3 regions of the Pseudarthrobacter sp. J1763 genome follow, and region 3 is predicted to be linked to each of the others. Evidence: riboswitches for the same ligand, from Rfam matches in the RefSeq annotation. Region 3 holds a riboswitch; each other region holds the start of a gene.
What was found. A riboswitch is a leader RNA that binds a small molecule or an ion and turns the genes downstream of it on or off. The one in region 3 is predicted to bind thiamine pyrophosphate.
Positions count from the first base shown of each region.

Region 1: it holds a riboswitch for thiamine pyrophosphate, as region 3 does, so the genes downstream of both, ACQQCD_RS08255 (ECF transporter S component) here and thiC (phosphomethylpyrimidine synthase ThiC) in region 3, are expected to answer to the same signal.
Region 2: it holds a riboswitch for thiamine pyrophosphate, as region 3 does, so the genes downstream of both, thiO (glycine oxidase ThiO) here and thiC (phosphomethylpyrimidine synthase ThiC) in region 3, are expected to answer to the same signal.

Region 1 covers NZ_JBNPEN010000006.1:152,910-159,552, forward strand. Annotated here, with positions in the region: gene ACQQCD_RS08240 (UDP-N-acetylglucosamine 1-carboxyvinyltransferase) at 1-1,075, opposite strand, end outside; gene ACQQCD_RS08245 (energy-coupling factor transporter transmembrane component T family protein) at 1,186-2,004, opposite strand; gene ACQQCD_RS08250 (ABC transporter ATP-binding protein) at 2,001-3,590, opposite strand; gene ACQQCD_RS08255 (ECF transporter S component) at 3,590-4,207, opposite strand; TPP riboswitch at 4,265-4,396, opposite strand; gene ACQQCD_RS08260 (TetR family transcriptional regulator) at 4,530-5,153, shown strand; gene ACQQCD_RS08265 (MMPL family transporter) at 5,191-6,643, shown strand, end outside.
Region 2 covers NZ_JBNPEN010000001.1:197,852-204,494, reverse strand. Annotated here, with positions in the region: gene ACQQCD_RS01045 (thiazole synthase) at 1-154, opposite strand, end outside; gene thiS (sulfur carrier protein ThiS) at 156-401, opposite strand; gene thiO (glycine oxidase ThiO) at 398-1,684, opposite strand; TPP riboswitch at 1,672-1,785, opposite strand; gene thiE (thiamine phosphate synthase) at 1,813-2,499, shown strand; gene ACQQCD_RS01025 (RNB domain-containing ribonuclease) at 2,616-4,079, shown strand; gene ACQQCD_RS01020 (DEAD/DEAH box helicase) at 4,419-6,125, shown strand; gene ACQQCD_RS01015 (DNA-methyltransferase) at 6,135-6,643, shown strand, end outside.
Region 3 covers NZ_JBNPEN010000021.1:12,721-19,363, reverse strand. Annotated here, with positions in the region: gene merA (mercury(II) reductase) at 1-1,022, opposite strand, end outside; gene ACQQCD_RS13635 (heavy metal-responsive transcriptional regulator) at 1,242-1,631, shown strand; TPP riboswitch at 1,987-2,096, shown strand; gene thiC (phosphomethylpyrimidine synthase ThiC) at 2,094-3,824, shown strand; gene ACQQCD_RS13625 (LssY C-terminal domain-containing protein) at 4,422-6,113, opposite strand; gene ACQQCD_RS13620 (MFS transporter) at 6,160-6,643, opposite strand, start outside.

The sequences.
Region 1 (6,643 bases), on a different contig from region 3:
TACGTGCCACGTACTCCCCGGAAATCTCCAATTCCTGGCCCATGTGTTCGAGCATGTTCAGCTCGATCTCCATAAACTCGATGGGCACCCGGCGGATAGTCACCTCAGAATTGGTGACAATCGCAGCGGTGATCAGGCTCATCGCCTCGATGGGATCCTCGGAGGGGAAGTATTCGATGTCAGCGTTGATGGCCGGGCGGCCGGTGATACGCAGCGTGGTGGTACCGACACCCTCTATCTTGACGCCAAGCATCTCCAAGTAGAAGCAGAGGTCCTGCACCATGTAGTTAGGGCTGGCATTGCGGATAACTGTGGTGCCCTGACGGTGCGCGGCAGCCATAATGGCATTCTCGGTGACAGTGTCGCCACGCTCGGTCAGCACAAAGTTGCGATCATGCGAATCGGCCGGCGGCGCCTGAACCGAGTAGAAACCGGACTTCGCCTCCACCTCAAGGCCAAACTGACGCAAGGCCTGCATGTGAGGTTCCACTGTCCGGGTACCTAGATCGCAACCACCGGCATACGGCAGCTGGTATTCGGCCCGCTCATCCAAAAGAGGGCCCAAAAGCATAATGACGCTGCGCGTGCGGCGAGCGGCAGCCACGTCCATGGAATCCAAGTCCAAGGTGGCGGGGCGGCGAATCTGCAAGTCGTTGGCGTTCAGCCACGTGCACTCCACACCAATACTGGTCAGCACTTCAACAATTCGGTTGACCTCTTCAATACGGGCCAAGCGGCGCAGGATGGTGGTTCCGCGGTTGATCAAGCTAGCGCACAGCAGTGCCACACCCGCGTTTTTGGAGGTATTGACGTCTACGGCACCGGAGAGAGTACGTCCACCCTCAACGCGCAAGTGGGTCATTTGCTGACGGCCCACCTTGACTATGCTGCGGCCAAAAATGTCCTCGAGGCGCTGGATCATTTTCAGGCTGAGGTTTTGCCGCCCGGTTTCCATTCGCGCCACGGCACTTTGGCTAGTCCCCAGCTCTGAAGCCAACTGGCCTTGGGTCCAACCTTTTTCTCCACGAGCATCGCGAAGTAGTGCACCAACGTGTTCAACAGTCTGCTGAGTCATAGCTTAAGAAATATCATCCATGAGTTATTTAAGTCGAATCGACGCGCCGAAGGGCTCCTTTAGTGAGCCCTAAGTCACCTCATGCGATATTTGGCATAACCCAGTGCGGCTTACTGCTGGGTAAATACAAAGTTCCACGTGCCACACACAACGGCCGCGCTCACCGCTGCTAGCGCAATCAACAAGCCACCGCCCAGCACCCAAACGTCCATCCCACTGTACGCCGCAGGCCGTGCCCACGAGCGTTCGCCGGCACCAAAACCGCGCGCCTCCATGGTCACCGCTAGCCGTGACGCCCGCCGGATCGCCTGCACCAGCAACCCAAAACTCTGCCCCAGCTTCGCCTTGATCCGCACCAAGGGATTCCCGGTGGCCCCTACGCCCCGGGCGCGCCGCGCCATCCCAATGGTCTGCCATTCCTGGACCATGATCCCCACGAGCCGCAGCGCAGCCAATGTCCCCAGCACAAAACGGTGTGGCAACTTGGCCTGCTGAGCCAGCGAATCCGCCAAGTCTGTGGGATCCGTGCAAGCCATCAACAGCACGGCTGGCAACGCAACAGCCAAACCGCGCAACATAAACGCCAGCCCCAAGGTCAGTGAGCCTTCGCTCATGGACCAGATGCCGACGTCGAACAGCATTCTCCCGTGTTCCGGCGCCAGCAGCGCCGTAGACCAACCGCCCAGGATCGCCGCCAAGAGTAGTGGCCAGCCTCGCTGGAACAATTGCCGAGCACTCAGCCCGGCCAGCGGCAGTATCAGCAATTCAGCTGCGAGAGCCACGGAGGCTGACAGCCAGTCAATGGACAGCACCAGCGCCAAGGTAATGATTACGACGGCGGCGAATTTGGCCAGCGGATTGGCCCGGCTCAGCAGCGCCCCACCGGGGGTTTGGGTGTCGTTATGCGGCAAAGGTACCGTGGCGCTCATGCCTGCGCTTCCCTTTCCGAGTGCGCTTCCGAGTGCGCTTCCGGACTCAGTTTCAACTGAGCCCCACCCAAAACGTGAGTGAATTCGGCGTCGTGCGTGACTGCGACAACGGCGGTCCCGGCGTCCAGGAGCTCGGTGAGCAAGGACGCAAGTTCGGCCCATGTATTGGCGTCCTGCCCGAAGGTTGGCTCATCCAAGACCAATACATCGGGGTGCGCGGCCAGCACTGTGGCAACGGAGAGTCGCCGTTTTTCACCGCCGGAAAGGGTATACGGGTTGGCGTCGGCAAGTTTTTCCAACCGCAAGCGGGCCATAAGCTCTTCAACGCGCTCGTCACCGCGGCCCAATTGCGCAGGCCCAAAGTGCAGTTCGTCGATCACTTTTCCTGTCACAAATTGATGCTCGGGTTCCTGAAATACCGTGCCAATCCGCTCGATCAGTTCCTTGGGCTTCCATCGGTAGGGGTCAGTTCCCGCGCCGCGAGCCAGTGGCTCGCCAGCATTGACCTGGCCAGAGACGGGAGCCAGCAGCCCGGCCAAGGTCAGGGCAAAAGTGGATTTTCCGGCACCGTTTGGCCCGGTAACACTCAGGGCTTCGCCATGCTTCAGGACAGTATTAACACCATTGAGAACCGGGACGGCTGGGATTCGTCTAAATCCGCGGCGTGTGGCTTTTGTGCGGGACACAGCGAGGTCCATTGCGCTCAGTAGCGGCTTGTTTCCAAGATCTTCGGCCATAACCGTGGCGTTGCGTCCCCGAACTTCGGGCACCCAGCCCGGCACCCACACCCCGGCCGCTTTGAGCAGGTCCTCATTGTGGGTCAGCACCGCGCCCGGATGTCCGTCCGAAAGCACACCGTCCGGGCCCAGCACCACAATCCTGTCCACGAGGTCTTTCCATACGGAGACCCGGTGCTCAACCACCAGTAGTGTGGCACCAGTTTTCTCCACACAGCGTTCCACGGCATCGCGGACTTCCAGCACACCGGCCGGGTCCAGATTTGCGGTGGGCTCGTCCAACAAAATGATCCCAGGGCGCATCGCCAATACGCCCGCCAACGCGAGGCGCTGTTTCTGACCACCGGACAGTTCCGCCGTGGAGTGCCACAAAGGCAAGTGAGAAAGTCCGACGTCGGCCAGCGCCTCGCGCACCCGTGGCCAGATTTCCTCGCGGGGCACGGCCAGGTTCTCCGCACCGAACGCCACATCGTCACCAATGCGGCTCAACACCACTTGGCTTTCCGGGTCTTGCTGAACTAACCCTGCCCGGCCGCGGGCCGCCCGCGGATCCAAGCCGTCCAGCAGCAAGGTGCCCTGTTGCTCGGATTCCTCAGTGTCGCTTACCGCCCTAGGTGCGGTAGCGGCGTGAGGCGCGGCCCCGGCGTCGTTATCTCCCAAAACGCCGGCGAGGGCATGTAAAACCGTGGACTTTCCGGCACCGGACGGGCCCAAAAGTAGTACCCGTTCGCCGGGCCGAATATCCAAATCTAGCCCGCGGACGGCCGGGGTGGAGCGGCCAGCATGCCGCCACCCCCAGCCCTGCGCCCGGACGCTTGCCGGCCGGAAAGCCGCAGCTGATGAGGCCATCAGGAGAACGCCGGCTCCTTGTCAGCACGGCGCGAGGCAAAGGAGCTCAATACGCCGGTGGTGGCCAAGCCGCGCGTGGCGATCCATGACAACGCACCGGCGATGATGGCTCCGGAGATGGTGGTGAAGACGATGTAGACGAGCTTGTCCGCACCGGAATAGGCAATGTTCCAACCCCACGGGAGGAAGCAGTCATTGAGGCCACAGAACAAACCAGCGCCTGCACCGGCCAGCAGGGAAGCGGTGAGATTAAAGTTGCGGTACTTCAGCGCAGCGAACACTAACTCGGCGCCCAAACCCTGCAGAATGCCGGAGATCAGCACCGTAACCCCATACTGGGAACCCATCAGCAACTCGCCCATGGATGCCACAGCCTCACAAAAGAGTGCGGCACCGGGCTTGCGGATGATCAGCATGCCCAATACTGCCGGAATCATCCAGCCACCGGCATAGAGTCCGGACAGCGGCGGGTACGCCACGGTTGCGGGGGAAATAAGGTTGGCGCCTTGGGACCAAGCCCAGAAAATAACGCCACCGGCTACGGCAATCAGTGCCGCAACCACAATGTCTACTACGCGCCAGCTTTTACGTTGCTGAGCAGCTACTTGCGTTGTCATGTCTTCCTCCTGAGGAAACAGGAGGGGAAAGCGCCCCGGCGTCTTGCGGCCCCGGCACACTTCGAGAACTCGACTCCCTATCGCCGGTACTAACCGGATCAGGTTCGAGGGTCTGCGGTCATCCGCACTCTCAGCACCCACACAGCTGACCCGTTAAGGTCCGACGGCGGCGCTCCCCTGTCGTATAAATCTGCCCTGATGGGCGTGGTCAACTTTACACCCGTAGGGGCGCGCGGACGCAGGTGGAGGCCTGAAACTTTCTAAAATCCTTACACTCCGGGCAATTTTGCACTGCGTGCACTTAAGGCTCTAAGCTGAGCGAGTGACACTCACCGCTCCAGAACTGCACTCCCGGCGCGAACAAAACAAACTCGCCACTCGGCAGGCCATCATTCAGGCTGCGCTGTTACTGCTACGCAACCATGGCCTCGGCCAGTTCACCGCAGACCAGCTCGCCGAAGAAGCCGGCATTTCACGCCGCACGTTCTTCAACTACTTCCCCAGCCCCGAAGCCGCCCTCGCCGCGACCACCGAGGGTTTCCTCGACGTCGCAATTGCGAGTTTTTATGACCGACCTGCGGATGAATCGCTCTTGGACTCAGCCATCGCGGCCGTGTCCGCACTGGCAGATCCGGGCCATCTTGGCCCCATGGCCGAGGTGTGTTCGTTGACCATAGGGCAAGCTCAAATGTCCCGTTTTCAGCTCGAAGCCTGGGACAACGCCACCGCCCGGCTCACCGAAGCCACCTTGCAACGATTAGGCCCGGACACTGATCAGCTCTACGTACGCGCCATGGTTGGCGCGGTGATCGCGTGCGGAAAAGCCGCCATGGAAATCTGGCTGGAACGCCACGGCGGCAAAGACAACACCCCCGAATCACTCGCTGAACTACGCCAACTTCTCGTGGAATCCATCTCGCTGTTGCGCGACGGTTTTGCCCACTAACTTTCCGCCTCAACCCACGTCCTAGAACGGTCTTCCCATGGCTCTTTTGCTTTACCGGCTCGGAAAATTCTCCTACCAGCACCGCCGGTGGGTGGTCACCTTTTGGCTGGCCCTCCTGGTCGCCGTCGGTGGTTCCGCCGTCGCTTTCCACGGCACCACATCCAACAACTTCAAGATCCCGGGAACCGAAACACAGCGGGTCCTCGATGAGTTGAAACAAGAGCTGCCCAAGTCCGCTGGCGGCAGCGCCCCCGTGGTGTTTGAAGGCAGCAATGGTGCGGCAATTACTGATGCGCAAAAAACTGCCATCTCCGCAGCGCTCAAGGACCTCTCCAGCGTTGACGTGGTGGAAAGCTCGGTAGACCCCTTCACCACCCAAGCTCAGCTGGATGGCGCCCTCGCCACCTTGGAAGCCAACCAGAAGAAGATCGACGACGGCAAGGCCCAGCTAGCCGCCGGTCAGAAACAACTCGACGCCGCCAAAGCGCAGATAGATGCAGGCAAGGCCCAAGCCGCCCAGGCTCAAGCAGCTGGTGTCCAAATCCCCGCAGCTCAGGCCGCTGCAGCCGCCGCACAGTTAGAGGCCGCTGAAAAGCAATACAACGACGGCGTGGCTCAAGCTAAAGCCAGCGCCCAGGAACTTACCGATGCACAGAGCAAACTGGACCTCGGCAAGCGTCAGCAAAAGTCTTCCGAAGGTATGCGCTTTGTCTCCGAAAACGGCAACGCCGCGGTGGCACAAATCCAGTTCAACACCTCCATCAACGCCCTAACCCCGGCTCAGCGCGAGCAAGTTCAGGACGTGGTGAATAAGGCCAAGTCCTCCGGCGTGGAGATCTATTTCAGCAAGGAAATTGTTGAAGACGTTTCTGAGCTCTTTGGTACGGCCGAAATCGTAGGCCTGGCCGTGGCTGCATTGGTGCTGCTGCTGATGCTCGGCACCCTGGTTGCTGCGGGGCTGCCGCTCCTGATGGCCATCATCGGTGTGGGTGTGGGTGTGGGCGGAACGTTCGCACTGACCGGCGTGATTGAGATGAGCTCTGTTTCCCCGATGCTCGGCCTAATGATCGGCCTCGCGGTGGGCATTGACTACTCCTTGTTCATCGTCAACCGCCACCGGAACCAGCTGCTTGAGGGCATGGAGATGGGCGAATCGATCGCCCGCGCCACCGGAACGGCCGGTAACGCGGTGACCTTTGCCGGCCTCACCGTGGTGATCGCCCTTGCCGCACTGGTTGTTCCGGGCCTGCCATTCCTTGCCGTGATGGGTATTGCTGCAGCAGCAACTGTGGCGATTTCCGTGGCCGTTGCCATCACGCTCACCCCGGCACTCCTAGGCGTCATTGGCACCAAGTTGATTTCCAAGCGTGCATGGAAGAGGCGCGAAAAGCACCTCGCGCACACCGCACACCACGCCAAGGACGACGACGGTTCCCACGGTTGGGGCGGTTTTGTCACCAAACACCCGTGGCTCTCCTTGGTGGTCAGTG
Region 2 (6,643 bases), on a different contig from region 3:
CAGGTGAATAGCGGCGCATGGCCACGGTGGTGAGTTCAGTCCCGGAAGCCACCAGCGCCGCCCCCAAACCGTCCAGGCTTGGCGCACCTCCAGTGCCCATAATAAGCCGCGAATTCAGTGCCACGCCGTCGATGTGAAGTTGGTCCTTGGACATTTCAGCCTCCCTGTACTGCTGTAACGAGTTCGACGTCGTCTTCCGAACAAAGCGTTGTTCCGCGCCATTGGCTTCGTGGCACCACCGCTGCGTTGCGGGCAACAGCAATACCCAGCCTGCGGCCGTCAACGGCTTGTCCTTGTTCATTGATCGTTCTGCCCGTGACGGCTTGGACAAGGTCTGCAACGGTGGCTCCAGCGCTAAGGCTGTGTGGCTCCCCGTTGAGTGAAATATTGAGCGTGGTCACGAATGCTCCCGGTCCTTGCTGTGAGTTGTGGGTAGGGAAAATCTGTCCGGTCTAAAAGGCGCCCACCGTACGTCCGCTATTCTGTCCATAAGTTGGCGGCAAATCTGGGCTGCAACAGGCGCAAGGAGAACGCCGTGGCGGAAGAACCCGGTGGCCACAATCAACCCCGGAATGTCCTGGCTTTTGGGATTGAGCTGGCTCCTTGGATCCGAACTTGAGTGGCCAGAGCTTGAGTGGCCGGAGCTTGAGTTGTCAGAGCTTGAGTTGTCAGAGCTTGAGTTGTCACAGTGCAGTGTGGATGCGGCAACTCGCCCCAGGAGCGGGGCGTTGTCTGGAGTACCTGGACGTGGCCTTGAAGTGGACTCGAAAAGTTCGAGCTCAGCCACGGCCGGAACCAACGATTGGGCGTCGCGGAGCAGTTGGTAAACGCCTCCGGCAGAAACACCGGAGCTATTGTCCTCACGGGAGGTGGCACCAATAACTACCGTCCCGTCCTCTCGAGGCACAATGTAAACGGGAACACCATGGACGCTTCCGCGCACAGTGGCGGTCAGCAGCGGACGCAATTTTGAAGGCACCCGGAGGCGAAGAATATCCCCGTACACTTTCCGCAGGGGCAGCCGAAGACCGGGTGGAAGCCCTTGCAACTCTTCTGCGTAAGTTCCATTAGCAACTACCACTTCTTGTGACCTGACCGTGCGGCCATCTCCAAGGTCCACTCCCGCGACCCTGGCATCACTCCACACCAAGCCGAGCGCGCGCTCGCTCAGGTGAATGCCGCCGTCGTTAATAAAGGTCTCTAAAAGTGCTGCGTGAATTCGCCGTGGATCCACTTGGTGGTCTTGGGGAATGGTGTAAGCGGCCGACAGCCCTGGGGCCAATAGCGGCTCCGCACTGCGGGCCCGTGACACCGTTAGTGGTTGTACGTTGAGTCCTTGACGAAGTTGTTCCGCGTACAGGTCCGCTAGGGCCCGACGATCGGCCGCGTCCACACCCAATAGCAGTGTTTCTGTGTTCTGGTAACCGGCGTTCGGAGCAAACGGACGTGCAAACTCTGGCCACAATCGGGCCGATTCGAGAGTGAGTTCAAGGAGTTGCTGCTCTTGATAATGGAGCTCACTCACTGGTGCCAGCATCCCTGCTGCAGCGTGGGTGGCGCCGGTTCCGGGTGCTGGATCAATCAGCACCACCGAACGGCCAGACGTGAGGGCTTGGTATGCGATAGCCATCCCCACAATGCCCGCGCCAATGACGGCAACGTCAGCCTCTACGGCCATCTTCATTCCTTCCCTACGCCGGCACTATCCGGATCAGGTATAACGGTCGGCACTAAAGCCCTCTCAGCCGTGAACAACACCGTGTTCAAGCTCCCGCAGTACTCGCCCAGTCTAAAGGAACTACGCTGGTTCTTATGAGCCAACACGTCCACCATGCTGCCCGTCTCTACCTGTGCACCGATGCGCGCACCGAACGCGGAGATTTTGCCGACTTTGTTGACGCCGCATTTTCCGGTGGCGTTGACATCATCCAGCTGCGGGACAAGAACATTGATGTGGCCACGGAGCTGGAAGCACTCAAAGTTCTTGAGGCAGCCGCTACACGGCACGGACGGTTGTGGGCCGTCAACGATCGCGCCGACGTGGCGAGCCTTGCACAAGCTCCGGTGTTCCACATTGGGCAGGATGATCTCCCCTTCGACTTTGCTCGAAAAGTGCTGGGCAAAAAAACGGTGATAGGTATGTCCACTCACTCCCCAGCCCAAGTGGACGCCGCCATTGCTGCAGCCCCGGGCCGTAAAGGTTTGGACTACTTCTGTGTAGGCCCACTGTGGGCGACTCCCACCAAACCCGGCCGGGCCGCCGTCGGGCTGGAATTGGTGGAATATGCGGCTCAAGCAGCAGCCAAAATCGATGGCCCCATTCAGATCCCTTGGTTCGCAATCGGCGGGATTGACCTGAGCAACATCGGCCAAGTGGTGGAAGCTGGGGCCCAGCGTGTGGTGGTGGTTCGCGCCATTACCGAGGCTAGCGATCCTGCTGAAGCGGCCCTCAAGTTGCTTGAAGCGTTACCCAGCCAAGACGACGTGGCCAACAGCTAGATTTCTTGCTCAGACGGGCCAAGAATCGGTGGAGCGGACGGAGCTGCGGCAATCGTGACGAAGAATTTGACGCTATTTCCGCCACTAAGGTGGCTTTTCCCGCTAGCCTGAATTTCGTGTTTCATCAACGGATAGCCCCACGCGCCCTTGACCCGCAGAGCCAATTGGCAGGTGCACTGAGTGCCCTAAAAACTGAGCTCAAACTGCCCTTGGAATATCCTCCAGTGGCCGTCCAAGACGCAGAAGCTGCTGTGGCTAAGCATCAGCTTCCAAGCCTTGACCTCACGGCCTTTGAATTTGTGACGATAGATCCACCCAGCTCAACTGACCTTGACCAAGCCATGTATTTGGAACGGGCCGGCGACGGCTACAAAGTTCTCTACGCGATTGCTGACGTGCCGTCTTTTGTGAACCCAGGCGGCGAACTGGATGCTGAGACTCGCCGTCGTGGTCAGACTTTTTACGCTCCGGACGGCCGCATCCCTCTGCACCCAGAGATTATTTCCGAAGACGCTGGCAGCCTGCTGCCAGATCAGCTTCGAGCTGCCTATGTGTGGGAATTCGAACTCGACGCCAATGCCGAGCTGACCTCCGCCGTCGTCCGCCGTGCTCAAGTCCGCAGCCGAGCCAAACTTAACTATCAAGGTGTTCAAGAGCAGATCGACAACGGCACCGCCTCAGAGAGTCTTCAGCTGCTCAAAGAGATCGGCCTCAAACGCATTGAACTAGAACGCAAGCGCGGCGGTGCGAGCCTGAACATCCCCGAGCAGGAGATCGAACAAGTCCCCGGTGGTTCCGGCATAACCTACCGGATTGTGGCAGCCCCGCAACTACCCGTTGAGGATTGGAACGCACAAATTTCATTGCTCACCGGAATGGCGGCCGCTGACATTATGCTCAAGGGGAAGGTGGGCATTCTGCGGACCATGCCTGCTCCCGATGAAAAATCTCTGAAAGCATTTACCTTGCAGACTGCTGCATTGGGTCAAAAATGGGACTCCTCGATCTCCTATGGTGAATATCTGCGCACCCTTGATCCAAGCAACCCCAAGCACTTGGCCATTTTGCATTCGGCCGGCGTTTTGTTCCGCGGAGCCGGCTACACCCCCTTTGACGGGGACGTTCCGCAAGAAACGGTTCAGGCAGCCATTGGGGCTCCGTACGCGCACACCACTGCACCGTTGCGCCGCCTCGTTGACCGTTGGAGTCTTGTTATTTGTGAGGCTTTGAGTAACGGCCAAGAAGTCCCTGCCTGGGCAAGGGAGTCTTTGGCGCAATTGCCTGAGATTATGACGGCTTCAGACCAGTTGGCGTCCAAACTTGAACGTGTCTCCATAGACACCATTGAGGCTGCGATTTTGAGTCCTCTGGTGGGCCGGGAATTTGAAGCAGTGGTCATTTCGGGGTCCCGAGACGGCAACGGCAAGCCGGATCACGTTCCCTACGGAATAGTTCAAATTGCCGAACCTGCTGTCGCTGCTCGCTGCGAAGGCGAAATGGAAGCTGGCACCGTAGTGAGGGTCAAACTGGTCTCGGTAGACATCGTCAAACGCGAGATTGTGCTCCAACGCGTGGGCTAAGCACTCAGCGTTGCCAGCGCCACAAGGTAGCCCACCTTGTGGCGCGATCCCGTGATTCGGCTGCTCTACGGCTAGACTGAAAAAGTAGTTATGGATGCCCGGTCGTTGATTGAACCACCAAACTTCGCTGGCCGCAGCTGATGCGGTCCCTGAAATCAACAATCCCGCCCCTACGCGGACTGATAATGAACCGCCGGTCCCAGTGCCGGCGCCTAGAAAAACCGCGATCGGCTCCACTGGAATTGTCTGCGCGTTTACCGTGTGCTCCGAAGGTCCGGAACAACGTTCTACCTCTACGTCGAGCACAACGCGCGGCCCAAATGAATAAGGAAACTCCCTGTGAGTGAATTGCACACCCATGAAATCCTCAGCGATGCCTCCGGTACGGAAGTCCTTGAGCCTGAAGAGACCATCGTTACCACCGCGGTAGCTAAAGAAATTGAAGAGAAGTCTTTCGCCGACTACGACGTCCGCGCAGACATCGTTGAGTCGCTGGCTGATGCCGGAATTACTCATCCTTTCCCCATCCAGTCCATGACCTTGCCCGTAGCCCTTGCTGGCCACGACATCATTGGTCAGGCCAAAACCGGAACGGGTAAAACGCTCGGCTTTGGTATCCCCGCTCTTCAGCGTGTGGTTGGCCAGGATGACCCCGGCTATGACCGTTTGCCAGCACCGGGTGCGCCTCAAGCACTCGTTATTGTTCCCACGCGTGAACTTGCCGTTCAGGTGGCTAACGATCTTCAGACTGCCTCACGCAAGCGCAACGCGCGGATAGCTACCATTTACGGTGGGCGCGCCTACGAGCCTCAGATTGAAGCTCTTCAAAAGGGCGTTGAGCTTGTAGTGGGTACCCCGGGTCGACTCATTGACCTTTACAAGCAAAAGCATTTGGTCCTCAAAAACGTCAAGATCGTGATCCTCGATGAGGCTGACGAAATGCTTGACCTTGGTTTCTTGCCGGACGTGGAAACATTGATCGCTGGTACTCCTGCGGTCCGCCAGACCTTGTTGTTCTCTGCCACCATGCCTGGCCCGGTCATTGCTATGGCCCGGCGCTACATGACCCAGCCCACGCACATTCGTGCAGCTGACCCGGATGACGAAGGCCTGACCAAGCGCGACATCCGTCAGCTGATCTACCGTGCCCACGCCATGGACAAGATTGAGGTTGTGGCACGTATTCTGCAGGCACGTGGCCGCGGACGCAGCATCATCTTCACCAAAACCAAGCGCACCGCCGCCAAAGTTTCTGAAGAGCTGGTTGATCGCGGTTTCGCCGCTGCAGCCATCCACGGTGACCTTGGACAGGGTGCACGCGAGCAGGCTTTGCGAGCTTTCCGCAACAACAAGGTGGACGTTTTGGTTGCCACTGACGTTGCTGCCCGCGGTATTGATGTGGACGATGTCACTCACGTGATCAACTACCAGTGCGTAGAAGACGAGAAAATCTACTTGCACCGTGTTGGCCGCACCGGCCGCGCAGGCAACAAGGGCACCGCGGTGACCTTTGTTGACTGGGATGACATGCCTCGCTGGGGTCTGATCAACAAGGCCCTAGGCCTGAGCGTCCCCGAGCCAATCGAGACCTACTCCTCTTCACCCCACCTCTATGAGGACTTGGACATTCCGGCCGGCACCAAGGGCCGTTTGCCCCGCAATCAGCGCGTACTTGAAGGCGTTGGCGGCGAAGTTCTTGAAGACTTGGGCGAGACCGGCAAAAAGAATGCTGGAGGTTCGCGTCCGGATTCTCGCGGCCCCCGGCAGAATTCCCGCGGTGGCGCTTCACAGGGTTCACGCAGCGGTTCTCACGACCGTAACCGCGACGGCGGCCGTGATTCCGGACGCCAGTCCGAGGCCGCCACTCGGGATGCCGCAAGCACCTCACGGCCCGCACGTGATGAGAACCGCACGGAGGCCGCAGCATCAGCGTCGTCCGAGCCGCGCGTTCGCCGTAACCGTAGCCGTACTCGTCGCCGTAACGGCGAGGTAGTCAACGCCCCGGAGCAGGGTGGCAACAACGCCCCCTCCACTAACGAAGGCTAAGACGCCTCGATGCACAACTCTGTCTGGGCGCCGGACGGCAGCAATTTGGTGGTTCACGCTGATAATGCGGAATTTTTGCCAACACTGCCGGACGGCGCCTTTACTCTGATTTATGTTGATCCGCCGTTCAACACCGGGCGGGTTCAAAGCCGCCAGCTGACCACGATGGTACGCAGCGAAGCCGCCGATGGTGACCGCGTGGGTTTCCAAGGCCGGTCTTATGCCACGGTCAAGGGCGCCTTGCACCGTTACGACGACGCGTTCAGCGACTATTGGGCCTTTTTGGAGCCTCGGCTTATGGAAGCTTGGCGCCTTCTTGCCGACGATGGCACCTTGTACTTGCACCTTGATTACCGTGAGGTGCACTACGCCAAAGTGATGTTGGATTCGATCTTTGGGCGCGAATCGTTCCTCAACGAGATCATCTGGGCCTACGACTACGGCGCACGAGCGAAGAACCGTTGGCCCACCAAGCACGACAACATCTTGGTGTACGTCAAAAACCCGTCCCGTTATCA
Region 3 (6,643 bases):
TCCACCACCAGGGAGCCGTGGGATGCTGCGACGTAGACGAATTCGCGGTGTCCGGTCACGTCTCCGGCGGCCAATATCCTGGGATTGGTGCTGGCCAGCCGGCTGTTGACCAAGATCTCGCCGCCGTCCCCGGTTTTCACGCCGACCGCGGACAGGTTCAGGCCGTCCGTGACCGGGCGCCTTCCCGTGGCGACGAGCAGCCTGGCGGCCCGGAATTCCTCCTGGCCGCCGGAGGCGGCCGCGGTCGCAACGATCCCGCGGGTGGCCGGATCCGTACGTACGGAGGACACGGCCGCCCGGCGGACGACGCGGATGCCCTCGTCGGCGAAGACGCCCATCAGGGCGCGGGAGGCTTCGGGTTCCTCGGCCGAGGCCAGGCGGGAGCGGACCAGCATGGTGACCTTGGACCCGAGCCGGGCGAAGAGCTGGGCCTGTTCCAGGGCCACGTACCCGCCGCCGAGCACGAGCAGGGAGTCGGGGACCTCCTCGAGTTCCATCGCGGTGGTGGCGGTCAGGTAGTCCGTGTCTGCCAAACCCTCGATCGGGGGCGCCCACGGAGCCGACCCAGTGGCCACCAGATAGTGCGCGGCCCTTACGGACTCCCGCATCCCGTCCTGTCCGGTGATTTCCAGGACGGGATCGTCCTGGGTGCCGGTGAACACGGCATTGCCCTGGCGCAGCTCCCAGCCATAGTCCGCGATCAGGTCCACGTACTTATCCGAACGCATCGTCTCCACCAGGGAACGCTTCCCACCGATCAGCCCGGCCATGTCCACCGGCCCGGCTGAGGTGCTGATGCCGGGGAACCGGCCTGCTCCGTCCAGGGCAACTTGCCTGGCCTCTGCCGCGGCCAGGAGTGCCTTGGACGGCACGCAGCCGGTGTTCACGCACGTGCCGCCGACGGTGGAGCGCTCGATCATCAGGACGCGTTTGCCCAGGTTGGTCGCCCGGATCGCGGCCGCGAATGCTCCGCCGCCCGATCCGATGACGGCCAGATCAAAATCAGGTGTTGGTTCAGACATGGAATCCTCCAAAGTCGTACAGCAGCGACGTCCCGAAATACCCGTAACAGTGCCTCGTATATGGTTCTGCCCCAGTCTGCACCTTCCACCGAGGGGGAAGGTCAAGAGGCTGACTCCGCTCTCCCGGCCCGGGGCGCCACCCGCGGGTTCCTACCCCCTGTTGACCTTCCACTAAACTGGAAGGTCAAGGAGGAACCCCCCGGGGACGAGAGGTGCATGATGCTTATCGGCGAAACTGCCGCAGCCGCGGGCATGACGGCCAAGACCCTGCGGTTCTACGAGGACCGCGGCCTATTGCCGGCCGCCGACAGGGCACCGAACGGATACCGCGACTACGCCCAGGAAACAGTCAGCCGGCTGGAATTCATCCGCCGCGGCCGCACGGCCGGACTGACCCTTGCCCAGATCGGTGACATCCTCTCCGTCCGGGACATCGGCCAGGCCCCCTGCGTACACGTCCGGGATCTGCTGGCCAAACAGCTCCGCGACCTCGACGCCCGGATCGCAGAACTCACGGCACTGCGTGCAACCGTTGCCGAATTTCATGACGCCGCGGCCGCCGGGGACCCTGCAGCCTGCGACCCCGAACGCATCTGCAGCTACCTCTAAACCCGACCAGATCCCGACGCTCCTCCTGTGTGACTGCTAGTTCGGATTGGCGGTTTTTTCGCAGCTCGGTTTGGCGGTTTTAGCTAATTCCTATGACGAGGGTTGATGTCAGTTTCAGAAGTCGACTGCACGGAATAGCAGAAGGCGTCTGCACCATTCCCGGGTGCTGTGCGTTGGCCGGGCTGGCGGTTGACCGAGGAGCGCGTCAGCCCCGGCAGCTGCGAACAGGAGGCCTCAGCTGCCGGAGATATGTCATATCCCCATCGCTGGGAGGGCCTGCTTCCGAGGATGGAGGCCCTCCGGGGAACACCAGTCATCATCCAACCGGAACGGGCACGCCGGGGTGCTAGGGTTTTTTCATCCACACGGGTGCCCTAATGCAGGGGCTGAGATCGGGCTGATGCAGCCTGCGACCGTTGAACCTGTCCGGGTCATGCCGGCGAAGGAAGTAGGAAACCACTGATGAACGCCATGAATTCACATTCGCTCGCGTACGCCCGCGACCCGGAACACGGCATTAGCGTCCCTGTCACGGAGATCGCCTTGGAGGACTCTCCGAACGGGGTGAAGAATCCACCGTTCACGGTGTACCGGACGGCCGGGCCCGGCAGCGATCCGGTAATCGGCCTGGAGCCGTTCCGGTCCGAATGGATAGAATCCCGGGGCGACACCGAGCCCTACGGCGGACGGGAACGGAACCTGCTCGATGACGGCAAGTCCGCCGTGCGCCGGGGTGCCGCGTCCGCGGAATGGAAGGGCGCGCAGCCGGTGCCCCGCCGCGCCCTCAACGGCAAGACGGTCACCCAGATGCACTACGCCCGCCAGGGCGTGATCACGCAGGAGATGCGGTTCGTGGCAGTGCGGGAGAACTGCGACGTTGAACTGGTCCGCAGTGAGGTGGCGGCGGGCCGGGCCATCATTCCGAACAACATTAACCACCCTGAATCCGAGCCGATGATCATCGGCAAGGCGTTCCTGGTGAAGATCAACGCCAACATCGGCAACTCGGCCGTGACCAGCTCCATTGCCGAGGAAGTGGACAAACTGCAGTGGGCCGCCCAGTGGGGCGCAGACACGGTGATGGACCTCTCCACCGGCGATGACATCCACACCACCCGTGAATGGATCATCCGCAACTCCCCCGTCCCGATCGGCACGGTCCCGATCTATCAGGCGCTGGAGAAGGTCAACGGCGAGGCCAATGACCTGACCTGGGAGATCTACCGGGACACCGTGATCGAGCAGTGCGAGCAGGGCGTGGACTACATGACCGTCCACGCCGGCGTGCTGCTGCGCTACGTGCCGCTGACCGCAAACCGGGTGACCGGGATCGTCTCCCGCGGAGGGTCCATCATGGCCGGTTGGTGCCTGGCCCATCACCAGGAGAACTTCCTCTACACCCACTTCGATGAACTGTGCGAAATCTTCGCCAAGTACGACGTCGCCTTTTCCCTGGGCGACGGCCTGCGGCCGGGGGCGACCGCGGATGCCAACGACGCCGCACAGTTTGCCGAACTAGACACCCTGGCGGAGCTGACCAAGCGCGCCTGGAAGTACGACGTGCAGGTCATGGTCGAAGGCCCGGGCCACATCCCCTTCCACCTGGTCCGGGAAAACGTCGAACGCCAGCAGGAACTCTGCGACGGCGCCCCGTTCTATACCCTCGGCCCACTGGTGACCGACATTGCCCCCGGCTACGACCACATCACCTCGGCCATCGGCGCCACGGAGATCGCCCGCTACGGCACCGCGATGCTCTGCTACGTCACGCCCAAAGAACACCTCGGGTTGCCGAACAAAGATGACGTCAAAACCGGCGTGATCACCTACAAGATCGCCGCCCACGCCGCGGACCTCGCCAAAGGCCACCCGGGCGCCCACGAACGCGACGACGCCCTGTCCAAGGCACGGTTCGAGTTCCGCTGGCGCGATCAGTTCGCCCTTTCCCTGGACCCGGAAACGGCCGAATCCTTCCACGACGAGACCCTGCCCGCCGAACCGGCCAAGACCGCGCACTTCTGCTCCATGTGCGGTCCCAAGTTCTGTTCCATGCGGCTCTCCCAGGACATCCGCGACCAGTTCGGAGGCATGTCCGAACAGGAAGCCATCGCAGGAATGGAGGCCAAGTCCACCGAATTCCTCGAATCCGGCGGGAAGGTCTACCTGCCCGAACCGGTTCTGCCCAGGAGCTAGGAGCGGGTCCGGCCAGGGCCGGTCCTTCGTGGCCGGTCCTGGCCGGACCTGAACACCGCCGACTAAGAGGCCTGTTCGAAAGGGCCGTTGAAGCCCTCACCGCCGGGACCGGCCCCATCCAGCAACGACTGGCCGACGCGTACGTCTGGCTGACCGCCGACCGGACCCGGCCGCGCTCAATCCGCGTCCGCTTAATCGTGATGCTCCTCTACCTCACCTCACCCCCCAATCTCAAGCCTGCCTCGATCGTTCGACGTTCTCAGAAACGAATGATTTCAAGAACGCCTTGAATCGAGAAAGGCGGCGCTTGCCGTGAGGCGCCGGAACTGTGACTGTCGGTTCGGAATGGCGGCTTTTTCACAGCTCGGTTTGGCGGTTTTAACGTTCCGTTCGAGGATCGGCTTACGGACATTTATGCCCAAACAGCGATCACAGAACTCCGCTACTTAGCGATCAAATCCTTAGGCGCGGAGCTCCGGATGCGGAATCGTCTCAAAGTGGCTGTTATTGCCGCGGTCTGTTTCAGACAGCGAATGGACCGGACAGCGGGGACAGTTGCCTCATCGGCTCCGTCCGGCGGGTTTTGGGTGCACGTAACTACGGGTTCAGGTTTTCGGGATTGAGTACTGCAGCCTGGCCGTCGGTGAAGAATCCGTCGCCGGTTGCGTTGTGTCCCTGCTGGGCGTCCACGACGTGCACCAGGTGGGGCTGTGCCACTTTCAGTGATTGCAGGATGTATGCCCTCTCCACGTCGATATTCGGGTCGATGTGGTGGGTTGGCAATCCGGATTTCGTTCCTATCCCGATGCCGCGGTCGAAGCTGGCTGTGGCGACCCACACGGGTTGGCCGCCGATGGTGAAATTGGTTCTCCAGATCCTTGTGTGGTGCCGCTGTACCAGGGTGTTGGCGTCGGTGGGTTTTTCGAATGCCACTGTCTCCGGCCTGGCATCCAGATAGGACGGCGTGACCGGAGCGGTGAGGTACTGCTCGTTGCGTACTGCGACGAGGATGGAACGCAGGGTGTTGCCCAGGGTCGAGGGGTCGGCTTTGTACCATCCGGCCCTCTTGAACAGTTCCTCGATCTGCTGCTGGCTGCCGAGGTAGATGAAGTTGATCGGTTCCATTCTGGCCCCGGTCAACGTTTCGCTGTAGATGGGCAACTGCCGGATGGCGGCCGCGTCCAACGCAGGCAACGCCTGGGCTGTCTCCTGACGTTCAAGGACGGTCAGGGGCGTGAGCTCGGCGCCGAATATCCCGGCGAACAGCAAGGGAGCGGCAACGGCGATTAGCAGCGGCTGTTTGACCGCGGCGCTGAGTTTCACCGGTTGGACCAGGTGGAACCGGTCGTTGATCTCCAACGGTGTGATGATGCCGGCGAGAAGAAACAAACCCAGGCCGAGACTGCCCAGGATGTCGCTGGGGTAGTGGACGCCCAAATATATTCGGCTGATTCCGACCAGCAAGACGGCGGTTAGCGCTGCCAGGACGATCAGTAGCCTGGCTATGGAGGACTTGATGGCGCGGCACAGCAGGTAGGCGGTGAGTCCGCCCATGACGGTCGCCGTCAGGGTGTGTCCGCTGGGAAAACTGAAGCTGTTTTCGCTCAGCAAGCCCAGGGAGCGGTCCGGCCGGGGCCGTGCGACGATCTGCTTGATCACCGCGGAGGCGGCGCGTTCCAGGCCAAAGGCGGCCGCCAGCAGGACCGGTACCCACCATTGCCGCCGCCGCCAGGACGCCAGGCTCAGGATGATGAGGAAAACGATAACCGACGTCGAACTCGCGGCAAAGGTAACGAAAATGAAGAACGTGTTCTGCCCGTCGGTGCGGATGTCCGGCACGAGATTGAGGATCCGCTGGTCGATGCCGGCGAACGAGGTCTTCAGGACGACCGCTCGTGTGACGCTGATGAAAAGCCAGAGGGCCGCGGCCGCGGCCGCGGCGCCGATGGTCAGGACGAGTCCGGTTGGCCGTTTCATCGAGAGCCGGCGGCCGGCCCAGCCGACGAGGCGCGGGTGGCGTCGGCGGAGCCGTACGACGTAGGTGTTGGCCCGGACGCCTTCCCAGGCGGAGACCAGTATCGACCACGCGATTTTCAGCGGCGTGCGCAGGACCATGATCAGGCTGAAGACGAACAGGATGATCAACAGCAGCTGCACGAGCAAGGCGGCCGCAAAGATCAACGGGATCCCGACAACATCCAGGGTATTGAGCAGATAGGCGTTCAGGGCAGTAAAAACAACAACTGCCAGCAACGCTGCCCCGTACCTCAGCGTCTGTACGCTGATCATTCCCAGTCGCCTTTTCGTCCGCCGTGCGGCGGAATTGCGGTTTGATTCATCCCGGCTCCGTCCGGTCCCGGCCCGTGTCCGCGACTGCCGGGGACATGCCTGCGGTGCGGGGATGACGGATGAATACTCCGACGCCGGCGGTCAGGAGGGCCAGTGCGCCGTAGCCGGCCGCGAGTCCCGTGGCGGCCGCGACTGCCCCTACCATCAGCGGGCCGCCCGCGTCGCCGAGTTCGCGGCCGACTTCGGCGGCGCCCATGGTCTGGCCCAGCCGCTCCGGCGGTGTGGCGGCGGCCAGGGCCGCAAAGGCAACCGGGGTGATGATGCCCGTTCCGGCGCCGATGGCCGCGGCGGCCGCCAGCAGCCCGGCGGTCCCGGGTAGCATGGCGGCGGCCAGGCCTACGGCCGTGAGCGCCAGGCCCAGGCCCGCGAGGCGCCCCGGATGACGGGCTGGTGTATCGGATGCCCGGCCGGCGAGGGGCTGGGCGACGGCGGCGCAGACGGCCAGGACCGAGACGGCAGCTCCAGTGGCG